Regions from separate parts of the Shewanella sp. SG44-2 genome, predicted to be linked through region 2. Evidence: predicted binding sites of a transcription regulator. Region 2 holds the regulator's gene; each other region holds the start of a gene.
What was found. Region 2 encodes LexA, which represses DNA repair genes until DNA is damaged. Its sites were predicted from a motif close to TACTGTATNNNNATACAGTA; they were not measured.

Region 1 (3,220 bases), on a different contig from region 2:
ATTTTAAGATTTAGCCATAGTTGAATGCCCTTTACCTTACATGTGCTATGGCAGAGTAATACCACTGTTACAATAAACCTTAGTAATAAAAAATCTTAGCATTTAATGCTGGGTAAGCATTTCCATTGGGTTGAATATTGAGGTGTGAGTAAATCACGGCGCATGGCCCATTTTTGTTGTATCCCTTGTGCAGCCAAAAACACTGTATCGCGGCCGTATCGTTGGTTGATGCCGTCAAGCGTGTCCATTAATGCATAATTAACCTTCGCGGTATTAAATAAATCAAATTGAAAATGTTTCTCGCTGGTTAAATCAACTAGGCCTACACCAATTTTGTAATAACGAACACCATTGCTAAATAATCTCGGGGCGGCGTCGGTCATGGCTTTGGTGAGTTCAATGGTGCAATTGGTTGGACATGGAAAATGGACGATAACTTTATAACTCACAGGCCGTTCGTCATGGGGCGAATTACTGGCAAATAACAACATGGTTTTACAATGTGAGCCTTGTTGACGAGCTTTACTTGCTGCGATGCCAACATGTTTACTCAATGCCTGTAATAGCGATTCAAAATCGCAAATACGTTCGCCCACACTACGGGTGGAGAAAATTTGTTTTTTATCTGCCCTAGCCTCATCCCATTGTTTACACACTTCTCCGTTAAGTTCGCGTACCGTGCGTTCAATTTCAATACTAAATTGTTTTCTGGCCAAACTGGGTGGCATAGAGGCGAGATCGTATGCGCTGCGAATATTCATCAATTCAAGCTTTTTACTGATGAGCCTGCCAATCCCCCACACCTCTTTTACGGCAAGTTGGCGTAAAATATCATTGCGTTGATGCGCAGTGTCGATAACGCACACTCCTTTGTATCCCGGGATTTTTTTAGCGGCGTGATTGGCTATTTTAGCTAAGGTTAACGTTTGCCCCATGCCCACACAAACCGCCAGGCGGGCTTCTTTCCAAACTGCGCGACGAATTAACTGACCCTGGGTATACAGGCATTTGATAGCAGGATAACTGTGTTTAAAAGACAGAAAGCTTTCATCGATGGAGTACACATGCTGTTCTGGCGCAAAACGGCCTATTATTGCCATCATCTTTGCCGATAAATCGGCATACAATTCATAATTAGATGAGCACACAATGACATTGCGCTGAACGCATAATGCTTTAGCTTGAAAGTAAGGCAAAAACTTCTCAATACCCGCCTCTTTTGCTTGCCGATTAGCAGCAACAATACAGCCATCGTTATTGCTCAGCACAATAATCGGTCTGCCGCGCCAGTCAGGGCGAAAAACCTGTTCTGCACTGCAATAAAAAGCATTGGCATCGACTAAGGCAAACATTGTTACCTAACCTTTTTTGCTGATAAGCAGTGGGCTTTGACGATGACAACGAATCGAGCGAATAACCACACCTTCAATACTAAAGTCATCATAGTCGCAGATGGTCACAGGTAAATGTTGCTCATTAGACGACATCAGCATTCGCCGATGCATGTCGAGAATTTTACACACAAATTCACCATTAAAATTAGCCACTATCACGTCGCCATTTCTAGCCGTTTCATGGCGGTCGACAATCAATAAGTCACCATCATATATTCCCACTCCTTGCATCGACTCACCTTGGGCTAAGCCGATAAAAGTGGAACTTGGATGCTGGATTAATATCTCATCAAGGCTGAGGCCTAACTGAAGATACTCAGCGGCAGGTGATTCGAAACCAGTAATGCCGGCGCTGGCTGCAATGGGAATAACGCGCATATGACAACCTCTAATATAATATATACTGTATAAAAACACACTGTATAAATAAACAGTATATATTAGCGTTAAATTTTGTCAGCGCAAGTTTATTTGCTTTAAATCGCGACAAGCGGCAGTTATTTTCAATTGTTAGCGTCATTTTTATTGCCTCTGCACAACGACATCGGTCCATAACTAAAGCTTCTTCAATGTAGCAAAGCGTCAATACATCAAAGTGATAGCTTCATTATTGATGAAATAATATGTCCAAGGTCAAAATATAATCAGTAAGCTTGGTCTACACTGTTAACAGGAGCAAAAATCAAGCTAACCTGTTTATAAAACAAACGAATATACTTATTTCATATTGGCTCGGGGGTCTAGCATGACACTCGCAACATTCCATATCGACATGCACGATGATAACTGCTTACTGAACCTTGCTGGTGATTGGCAATTAGGCCAAGCACCGCTAGGCGCAGATATTTGTGCTGAGCTGCCATCCAATTGCCAATCTATCACCTTAATCACCACAGAATTATCCCACTGGGATTCAAGCCTCGCCATTGCCTTATTACAATTATCTCGCTGGTGTGAGCAGAAAAAAATACCACTAGACACCCAACAAACACCTCAAGGATTGCAGCAATTACTGCAACTGGCTACCGATGTTCCTGTTTATCAACCCACTAATGATGGCGCTATTGGCGGATTGTGGCCGACCTTACGCCGAAGTCTTATTAAGCAAGGCTTACAGGTGCACGATGGATTAGTATTCGTTGGCGACTGTACCTTGGTATTAGGCCGTTGGTTGGGAGGTAAAGCGAGGACTCGTAGAAGTGATATTGTTTTTTTTATCGAACAGGCGGGGCCTAAAGGACTTGCGATTGTTACTTTAATTAGCCTGCTCGTGGGAATGATTTTGGCTTATTTAGGTTCGGTACAGCTGCGTCAATTAGGCGCCCAGGTATATGTGGCTAATTTAGTGGCTATCGGAATGGTGCGTGAAATGGGTGCTCTAATGACAGGCGTTATTATGGCCGGCCGAACCGGAGCTGCTTATGCGGCGCAGTTAGGCACCATGCAGGTTAATGAGGAAATTGATGCGCTGCGAGTAATGGGCATTCCTACCATGGAGTTTCTGGTTTTACCGCGATTATTAGCATTAATTTTCATTATGCCACTAATGTGTATTTATTCAGATGTAATAGGCATGCTTGGCGGTGCGTTAGTTGCTAACGGGATGGGCGTAAGTTATACCCAGTATATTTTGCAAACCCAGGTTGCGATTGATTGGGTAGATATTTCTACCGGTTTAATAAAGAGTTTAATTTTTGGGTTTTTAATTGCGATTGCGGGTTGCCAGGCGGGACTGCTTTGCGGACGTGACTCTAATGCCGTTGGCTTAGCGACAACCCAGGCTGTGGTTAAAGCCATTGTTTTTCTGGTTGTTGCCGATGCGGCAC
Region 2 (3,220 bases):
GGCCGCGGTAAATACCGGGTTTATCAATGCGGGTCCACGATTCGTTAATAAAGCCTGGATTGGCATCTTTTTTAACGGCAAACGCCGGCACCCACCATGAATGAATAACATCATCAGATGTCATCAAGAAGCGCACTTTTTGATTAATAGGCAGTACTAATGGCTTATCGACTTCGAGGAGGTAATGTTCTCCTTTGGCCTCACTGCCATCAATTTGAGCTCTGGGGGTGGATAATGTGCTGTAAAATTCGATGTCTTTATCAAAATAGCTGTAATGCCACTTCCACTGCGACCCAGTAATTTTTATGGTGAGATCAGCATCACTGGGATCTTCCATAGCAATCAAGGTTTTGGTGGCTGGAATAGCCATGCCGATTAAGATGATGAAAGGGATGACGGTCCAAGCAATTTCCACTTTGGTACTTTCGTGAAAATTGGCCGCGACAGCGCCTTTTGATTTGCGGTGATAAATCATTGAGTAAATCATGATCCCAAACACCACTAACCCAATTACACAACAGATATAAAGAATTGTCATATGGAGGTCGTAAACCTTGCCACTGATATCTGTCACGCCTTGAGTCATGTTGAGGGGCATTTCTGTTGCCCCAAGCGGAAGTGCTACAAACACAACCAGTAAACAATACAACCATTGCTTCACAAGACTACTCCTCTGCTAATTGCAAATAGCAACTACAAAGAAGAGTCACACAGTAATTCTCTGCTCTATGCAAACTCTTCGGTTCCCGAAAAAAGTTTGATGACCTCAAAGTACTTTGGTGGCTGTAAACAGACGGTCTACGGTTTTATTGTTAGCTGTGCACCACGCTTGTACCTACGACTGAACTTATCAATTTTGATTTGGCTCATTTGTCTGAAAGTAATCTTGATTACTGTCATTCACGTCCAATTAAAGATAAAAAATGTTTCATCCTTGTTAACCACATTACTTGTAGATTAAACATTGATCAAGATCACTTTGTTGGCTAATAGGCTGAAAAAAGATGAAAAAAAACCCTGAATTCAATACAGGGCTTGGTAATGAAGGGTTCGTGCTTAGTGAAATGAGCAAAAATTACTTGTTCCATTTGTTAAAGTAGGGCTAACAAGTTGATGTTTGTGAGGTAAGTGAGCATTCACATCTTCAATTACCACCCCTAATGCACGTGCACTTTTAGCGACAATTTCTAAACGGCGACTATCGCGAGCATCAAGTGAGCTTGTCCAAGTCACTACTGCGCTCGATGTACCGCTAGTGAGCGCTTTCTCCATGGCCCATAATGTTTCGACTTCATCTTTGGTGTGCACCAGTAAAATGCGATCCATTCTTACACCAGCACTTGCCAGCATATGTTTATAGCCAATATGGGGCGGGCTAATTAATACAATCCATCTGCCTTGCTGGCTCAATATCGCTAACTGGCTGCACAATTGGCTCAGTTCAGCTTCACCTTGAGTGACAGTTTGTAATGTTTGAATGGTTTGGGTGCCATGCAGTTCTGTTTCAGTTAAATCTACCCATAAGCCCGGGTGGCGTGGCGCGATGCCCATTAGTTTGTTCATAACCAATCTCCATTACGGATAACGCCAACGGCAAGCCCTTCGATGGTTAGGCTTTGGCAACTTAAATCTACTTTTATCGGATTGTAATCTTCATTTTCGGCATGCAGATAAATCACATTACCTTTTTGTTCAAATCGTTTTACGGTGACGTCATCATCAACACGTGCCACAACAACCTGGCCATTACGTGCTTGCTGCATTTTATGTACAGCGAGTAAGTCGCCTTCTAAAATTCCGATGTTTTTCATGCTGTCACCACGCACTCGCAGCAAAAAATCTGCGGCGGGCTTAAACATGTTTGGATCGACTTGATAGTATTGCTCTACATGCTCTTGAGCCAAAATTGGTTCACCAGCAGCAACCTGCCCAATCAGTGGCAGACCGGTTTCAACCTGTTCTTCATGAGGTAAACGAATGCCTCTTGAGGTACCAGGCATGATCTCGATAAAGCCTTTTTTGGCTAATGCTTTTAAATGCTCTTCGGCGGCATTAGCACTTTTAAAGCCAAGACGATTCGCAATTTCAGCACGAGTGGGTGGCATACCTGTTTCGGCGATATTGTTTTTAATTAAGTCTAAAATTTCTGCTTGGCGCGGCGTTAACGGTCTCATGATGATTCCTGTCTTTTTATACAGTGACTGTCATTATATACAGTGTTTATGTTCGCGCAAGTATTAACCAACTATTTTTTGTATTTTGTTGATTAAGTATCACTCAACAATATGTTTTAGTTAACTATTACTAATGTTCTGTCTTATGTTATTTCTGATAGTGAGAGCTTAAGCGTAAAGATAGATCGGTCTGATAGTGTAAGCAGGGTGGTTTCTGGTATCCTATACATCAATATTACAGTGGCTTATGTTGCGAAAATAACCATGTCAAAACCAGATTCAATATTTTTACGAGCATTAAGATGGATTCAAAAGTGGATGGTACAGACCATTGTGGTCCCTCACGATCCTTTTGATGACCTCAATATAGATCCAACTAAACCTTTGGTTTATTTAATGAAAACGGAATCTATTAGCGATATTGCCGCGTTGAGCGAAATCACTGAGGGCTTTGGTCTGCCCAGTCCTTATGAGCCATTACAGCTTGATGGCTTAACGGTGCCTCGTGTGGTCTGTTTAGAGGGCCGCAAACCACTATTTGGTAAACGTGAAAGTGGTGACAAATTCCTTAATTATTTTACCAGCTTATTGTCACTTCACAGTGAGAGTCCTGAATTAGATATACAGCTGGTTCCTGTTTGCCTTTATTGGGGACGTACACCCGGTAAAGAAGAAGACAGCATGAAAGCTGCTGTATTTGAACGTGAAAACCCTACGTGGTTACGTAAATGGTTAATGATTTTATTTTTAGGACGCCATAATTTCGTCCAGTTTTCTAATGCACTATCGCTTCGTCATATGGCCGATGAACATGGTACTGATAAAAGAATTGCTCACAAATTAACCCGAGTCGCCCGAGTGCATTTCCGCCGTCAACGCAAAGTGATGACAGGGCCACAATTACCTAATCGACAAGCGTTGTTTGCCTCTTTATTAAAATCAGAATCTATCAAAAAAGCCATTGAAGAAGAGTCTGCTAATAAGAAAGTAACGGTCGAGAAAGCGCGTGAAACCGCCATTGAATACCTTGATGAAATTGCCGCCGA
Region 3 (3,220 bases), on a different contig from region 2:
TTCGTATTCTTTCAATTCTGGGGTGATATAACGTTCGGTGCCTTTGAGTGTTTGGCGGCGCTGATAGCTCAGTGGCACTCTATCTGACTGTAAACGGCTCACTTCAATATAGTAACCATGAACTCGGTTATAGCCGACTTTTAAGGTATTAATCCCTGTTTGTTGTTTCTCACGAGCTTCAAGTTCGACTAAATAATCACTGGCGCCTTCACTCAACTTGCGCCATTCATCTAACTCATTATTATAGCCAGTACGGATAACGCCACCATCACGAATTAACATGGGAGGGTTGTCTACAATAGCGCGTTCTAATAAATCGTGTTGTTCAGGAAATTCACCCAGTAATTGTACTAACGTGTTTAATCGAGGTTGTTGGCATATTGCTAATGTTTGCTGGATTTCAGGCAGAAGCGTTAGTGCTTGCTTTAAGCGTGAAAAATCACGTGGTCTGGCACTACGTAGTGCTAAACGAGCCATAATACGTTCGATATCACCTAAGCTTTTTAGTTGCTCATGTAACGTTTGATACAAATCTTGTTCAATCAGTTCACTGACCGCACTATGTCGATATTGAATTGTTTGACGATTGCGTAATGGCTCATGGATCCAACGTTGTAACATACGGCTACCCATAGGGGTGGCAGTATTATCCAATACCCATGCGAGAGTATTCTCCCGCCCACCAGATAAATTTTGAGTTAACTCTAAATTACGTCTGGTTGCGGCATCTAAAATAATTGATTCTGATTGATTAAAGCGCACAATCGAGTTGATATGTGGCAACGCCATCTTTTGGGTATCTTTGACATACTGCATTAAACAACCTGCAGCTTGTAACGCTAATCGTGCATCAGTAATTCCAAAACCGTGTAAATCTTTGGTGCCAAATTGATTGAGCAGTAAATTAATACAGGTGTCGTAGTCAAACTCCCACTCAGGGCGACGACGGATGCCTTTCATATTATTGATCAATAACATGTCAGTAAAATCTTCACTGTACAGTAGCTCAGCTGGATTAGTGCGTTGTAATTCGGCTTCTAAAGCTTCACGAGTGGGTAATTCAGCAACCACAAAACGACCTGATGAAATATCCAACGTCGCGTAACCAAAACCCGTTTTACCCTGATACAGTGCCGCCAGTAAATTGTCTTGTTTTTCTTGCAGTAAAGCTTCGTCGGTTAAGGTGCCAGGGGTCACAATACGCACCACTTGGCGTTCAACGGGCCCTTTCGATGTCGCTGGATCACCAATTTGCTCACAAATAGCCACAGACTGACCAATGTTAACTAATTTTGCTAAATAGCCTTCGACGGCGTGATATGGAATGCCTGCCATGGGAATCGGGTCACCGCCGCTTTTTCCACGAGCCGTCAGTGAAATACCTAGCATTTCAGAAGCGCGTTTAGCGTCATCGTAAAACAGCTCATAAAAATCACCCATTCGATAAAACAATAACATATCAGGATGGGCCGCTTTTAAGCCCAAATACTGGCGCATCATCGGGGTGTGTTTTTCTAAATCGCTGGTATCAATCACTGTCATTATGAACACTTCACTATTAATCAATCGTAGGACGTAAATCTTATGGGGCTAATCTTAACAATATTTGTCCCCAGCGTATAAATAGATTCAAACAAAAAATTTTATGGGGATAAAATATTGATGTAAATAGGCAATTCTCAAAGGTTAAAAAAAAAATCAGCTCAGCACTTGATACTGTATGACTATACAGTATACTGATGAACATATTGAAATGATTCACATCACTTCACCTAAGTCGAAATAGCATTTTACTAAACGTATTGAATGCCTTAAGAGGGTTTTATAATGAAGGTTGATCCAAATAAAGAGAAAGCACTAGCCGCCGTTTTAAGCCAAATTGAAAAGCAATTTGGTAAAGGCTCAATTATGAAGTTGGGCGAAGATCGCACAATGGATGTTGAAACTATCTCTACCGGTTCGCTTTCATTGGATATCGCACTCGGTGCGGGCGGTTTGCCAATGGGACGTATCGTTGAAATCTACGGTCCAGAATCATCAGGTAAAACGACGTTAACTCTTGAAGTGATCGCCGCAGCGCAACGCGAAGGTAAAACCTGTGCGTTTATTGATGCAGAGCATGCTCTGGACCCTATTTATGCCAAAAAGCTAGGCGTAGATATTGATAACCTACTTTGTTCACAACCAGACACTGGTGAGCAAGCATTAGAAATTTGTGATGCGTTAACTCGTTCTGGTGCTGTAGACGTTATTGTGGTCGATTCTGTTGCGGCATTAACGCCAAAAGCTGAAATTGAAGGTGAAATTGGTGATTCACATATGGGCCTTGCCGCTCGTATGATGAGCCAAGCAATGCGTAAGCTTGCTGGTAATCTTAAGCAATCAAATACTTTGCTTATTTTTATTAACCAAATTCGTATGAAAATTGGTGTGATGTTTGGTAGTCCAGAAACTACCACCGGTGGTAATGCACTTAAGTTCTACGCTTCAGTACGTTTAGATATTCGTCGTACCGGTGCCATTAAAGACGGTGACGAAGTTGTCGGTAATGAAACTCGCGTCAAAGTGGTTAAAAACAAAATTGCGGCTCCGTTTAAGCAAGCGGAATTCCAAATCCTTTATGGACAAGGTATTAACCGTACCGGTGAGTTAGTCGATTTAGGCGTTGCTCATAAATTAGTTGATAAAGCGGGCGCTTGGTATAGCTACAAAGGCGAAAAAATTGGTCAAGGCCGTGCTAACGCAGGTAAGTTCTTGACTGAGAATCCAGTCATTGCTAGCGAAATTAATACCACTTTACGTGCTATGTTATTGAATGGTGGTGCTAATTCATCAGATTCAAAAACAGAAAGTGATGAGAATATTGACCTTGAAACGGGTGAAGTATTCTAAGCTAGCCAGTAAGTTACCTCTACCGCGGTAGCGCATCTTGCGCGCCGCGAATATTACACTGCTAAAAAAACCTCCTTATTACACTGCTAAAAACTATACCGCCAAGAACGTATATATGTGAGAACCTCTAGTATTCGATGATTGTCTATCTCAGGCTTGTTAAGCCATATCCGTTACTCTGCGTTACTTTAAATCATCCCACATAGTCTTAATGCCCATATGTTTAATGATTTAACTTTTAACATTTAATGATTTAGTTCTGAATGATTTAGCATTTTAATCAAGCTGCTAGCCAAGCGAGTCGTTAGCTTATTACCTGTTTTTAAAT
Region 4 (3,220 bases), on a different contig from region 2:
GGTCAATGTGCTCTTGTTCTAATTCAGCACATTCATTACCGTCAAGATCGATACGTTTAGCACCGGCTTTAACGCCTTTCAAATAGCGCCAGCTGCTTGTGTAACGACGAAGCGCTACACGTAATTGTGTTTTACTGACTTTAGAATCATCAGCTAACCGTTCAGCCAAATCTTGAAACAAACCAATTTTTAATGGCTTCGTTTCACCTTCTGCAATGAAGCATAAAGGAAAGGTTTCATATAAATACGCTAAAATTGCGTTGGTGTCGGTCAACTTGTCTGTTGATTCCATTTTTACTTCCACGTTAATAAAGGGACTGATTATGCGGCATAAAATTTGCCATGCAGTCGTTCATCTTTCGCTAAACCTTATCGTTAAGGCTCAACGTACAAAATATCACTATCCGCCAGTTTGCTAAAGTCATTGAAACAAACCTTAACAATTTAACCAAACTTACTCTCAGCTTAATCATCGCTCATCAGTAAATCCAGCACAATTGCGTATAGCGGCATATTATAAAGCCCGCGACAGCGAATGCGACCATGATTTAATCTAATTTGTTCGCTATTTAACCAAATAGGCAAGTTTCGAAACTTTTTACCATGTTTTCTAAACCAATTTGATCATCATGATCGAATCGATTCAGTAATGGGCTGTCAATATCTAACACTGCCACCACCTCATTTCCCTGTCTAACAGGGATCACAATTTCTGAATTACTGGCAGAATCGCATGCAATATGGCCATCAAATTGATGAACGTCTGCAACTCGCTGGGTTTTGTTTTCTGCTGCAGCGGTGCCACAAACACCCTTGCCCATATTGATACGGGTACAAGCCACTTTACCTTGAAATGGGCCAAGGACTAATTGTTCACCACGCTTGATATAAAAACCTGCCCAGTTTAGGCCTTCTAGGTTGTCATTTAGCAACGCTGAAAAATTAGCCATTGCCGCAATCAAATCATCTTCACCTGCAAGTAAAGCTTGTGCTTGACGATTTAATGTTTGGTAAAATTCGGTTTTCATTTCCATTCCTTAAGCTGACACCCACTCCAAGAATGAGTGATGAATAAGACTATTCTGCTGATGCACTTTTAGTCGAAGTCTTTTTAGTTTTCGCTGTAGGAGCGTTTTTAACCTGTACTAAGCCTTTTAGCAAGTTAGAAAGCTCATCTTTATTGTTTGCTAGATAAAATGCCAACTGTTCGCATTTAATTTCATCAAGTCCGAGATCTGCCTTAATAAGAAATGGCACTAGGTTATCGGAAATATCGAGCATCTTATCGTAGGCATCAGCCTCTTTCTTCGATATAAATGTCATCTTTTCCACCCCTTCTCTGACCACGACAAATTGGGTTATCACTGCCATGATGTAATCCTCACTGTTTTTATATACAGTGCATAGAATCTCACATAGTTAACTTATGATGCAAGTGTTCTGATTATTCTGATATTATCAAGCACAAGAAAATCGAGATTATTTAACAATTAACTCATTTTCTGCCAATATAAGGCAAAGCAAACGGCTTTGACTCTTTGCTACCCAATAATGCGCTTTACTATGGATTAGATTAATTCTTCATGCATGAATTTGATGATCATGATTCGATAATTTTATGCCAATCATGTGATTTGGCAGTGACAAAACGCGCTTTGCCTTCTAGCGCTCGCGCGCTTTGTCCTCGTTGCCACACGGCACTCTATGATTCACCTTATTGCTCCATTAATGGCATGCTAGCGTTATGCGTTGCGGCGTTAATTATTTTTATTCCCGCTAATTTATTGCCTGTACTCGAAATTCACTTTCTTGGCAGTGTACGGACCACAACCGTGCTGCAAGCGGCTTTTACGGTTTGGGCTGAAGGGTATTGGATAGTAGGCCTTGCGGTAATGGTTGCGGCAGTTATTGCGCCAGGATTATTGATATTGTCAATTATGGCCCAAGTTGTGATTGTGAAGTTAAAACTGCACAACTCATTTTGGCAAAGAACATATACTACATTATTAAAAAATCATGGTTTGATATCACAAATGACCATGTTAGAAATTTATGTGATCAGTTTTCTAGTGTCGGCATTCCAATTATCTGACTTTTCTGATGTGTATTTTGGTATGGGAACATTCAGCTTTACGATGTTGTTCATCATCATTTTATTTTTGCAACGTGAATATAACCTAGAACACATGTGGAGTTATGTTGATGCCTGATACTCCAATGACGACCTCCAATGAAGAAATAGTCGACAACACTGCGCAAGTTGGCAATATCAACAAAGAGATTACAACTAAGGTTTTGTCGCACGTTCAAGGCATAAAAATTGGCTTATGTTTATGCCCTGTTTGTCGAAAACTTAATGTGACCAGTAACAATCATTGTAAACGTTGTTTTAGCCAATTAAGCAGTCGTAATTATGCCAGTATCCAACAAAGTTGGGCTTTATTGGTGACTGCAACTATTTTACTTATTGTTGCCAATATCTATCCTATTACCTTGTTGACTAATCGTGGTGTGGTCACCAATGACACCATTTTTAGTGGTATTAGTCATTTAGTCAAAACAGGTATGTTCCCGATTGCTATCATTGTTTTCACTGCCAGTATTTTAGTACCTTGGCTTAAAATTATTGGCTTAGCGACCTATTTATCGGCTATTAGTTTTAACTTACCAATATCAAAAAGAAAATTAATGATTGGATTTCACATCATTGAATGGATTGGCCGTTGGTCAATGCTCGATTTATTCGTTATTTCATTAACAGTTGCCTTAGTTAATATGGGGCAATTATTAGACGCAAAACCTGCACCTGCCGCGACAGCATTTGCGTTAGTTATCTTGCTAACGCAACTTGCGGCAAAAGTGTTAGATACTCGATTACTCTGGGACCGCTTGGAAAACACTGATGACACAAATTGAATCACCTAAAATTGTGAAGAAAAAGTTATTCTCGCCAATATGGTTATTACCGGTTGTTGCTTTGATATTAGGAGCCTGGTTAGGGGTCAAAAGTATCAAAGAATCCGGCATCGAAATATTAATTCATTTCCCGAGTGCTACCGGTATTGATATTGGTAAGACATTAGTGAAATATCAAGGATTGACGGTCGGTAAAGTGACCGACATTGGTATTGACGATGATCTAAAAGGGGTTAACGTTAAAGTTGTTATGGATTACCGTGCCGACCCATTTCTCAATAAAAACACCCTCTTTTGGTTAGTA

Region 1: the regulator LexA is predicted to act here: its motif matches at 1,811-1,830, upstream of H5181_RS07580 (LexA family transcriptional regulator).
Region 3: the regulator LexA is predicted to act here: its motif matches at 1,715-1,734, upstream of recA (recombinase RecA).
Region 4: the regulator LexA is predicted to act here: its motif matches at 1,383-1,402, upstream of H5181_RS01025 (YebG family protein).

What each region holds. Positions count from the first base shown of each region.
Region 1 is NZ_JACJEU010000007.1:94,069-97,288, reverse strand. Features, by position in the region: gene H5181_RS07585 (Y-family DNA polymerase) at 96-1,352, opposite strand; gene H5181_RS07580 (LexA family transcriptional regulator) at 1,359-1,772, opposite strand; gene H5181_RS07575 (ABC transporter permease) at 2,140-3,220, shown strand, end outside.
Region 2 is NZ_JACJEU010000006.1:142,840-146,059, reverse strand. Features, by position in the region: gene coxB (cytochrome c oxidase subunit II) at 1-661, opposite strand, end outside; gene H5181_RS06815 (cell division inhibitor SulA) at 1,057-1,563, opposite strand; gene lexA (transcriptional repressor LexA) at 1,560-2,174, opposite strand; gene plsB (glycerol-3-phosphate 1-O-acyltransferase PlsB) at 2,439-3,220, shown strand, end outside.
Region 3 is NZ_JACJEU010000003.1:222,653-225,872, forward strand. Features, by position in the region: gene mutS (DNA mismatch repair protein MutS) at 1-1,542, opposite strand, end outside; gene recA (recombinase RecA) at 1,828-2,892, shown strand.
Region 4 is NZ_JACJEU010000001.1:259,223-262,442, forward strand. Features, by position in the region: gene proQ (RNA chaperone ProQ) at 1-292, opposite strand, end outside; gene H5181_RS01020 (GAF domain-containing protein) at 570-1,028, opposite strand; gene H5181_RS01025 (YebG family protein) at 1,078-1,371, opposite strand; gene H5181_RS01030 (paraquat-inducible protein A) at 1,584-2,210, shown strand; gene H5181_RS01035 (paraquat-inducible protein A) at 2,203-2,916, shown strand; gene H5181_RS01040 (PqiB family protein) at 2,903-3,220, shown strand, end outside.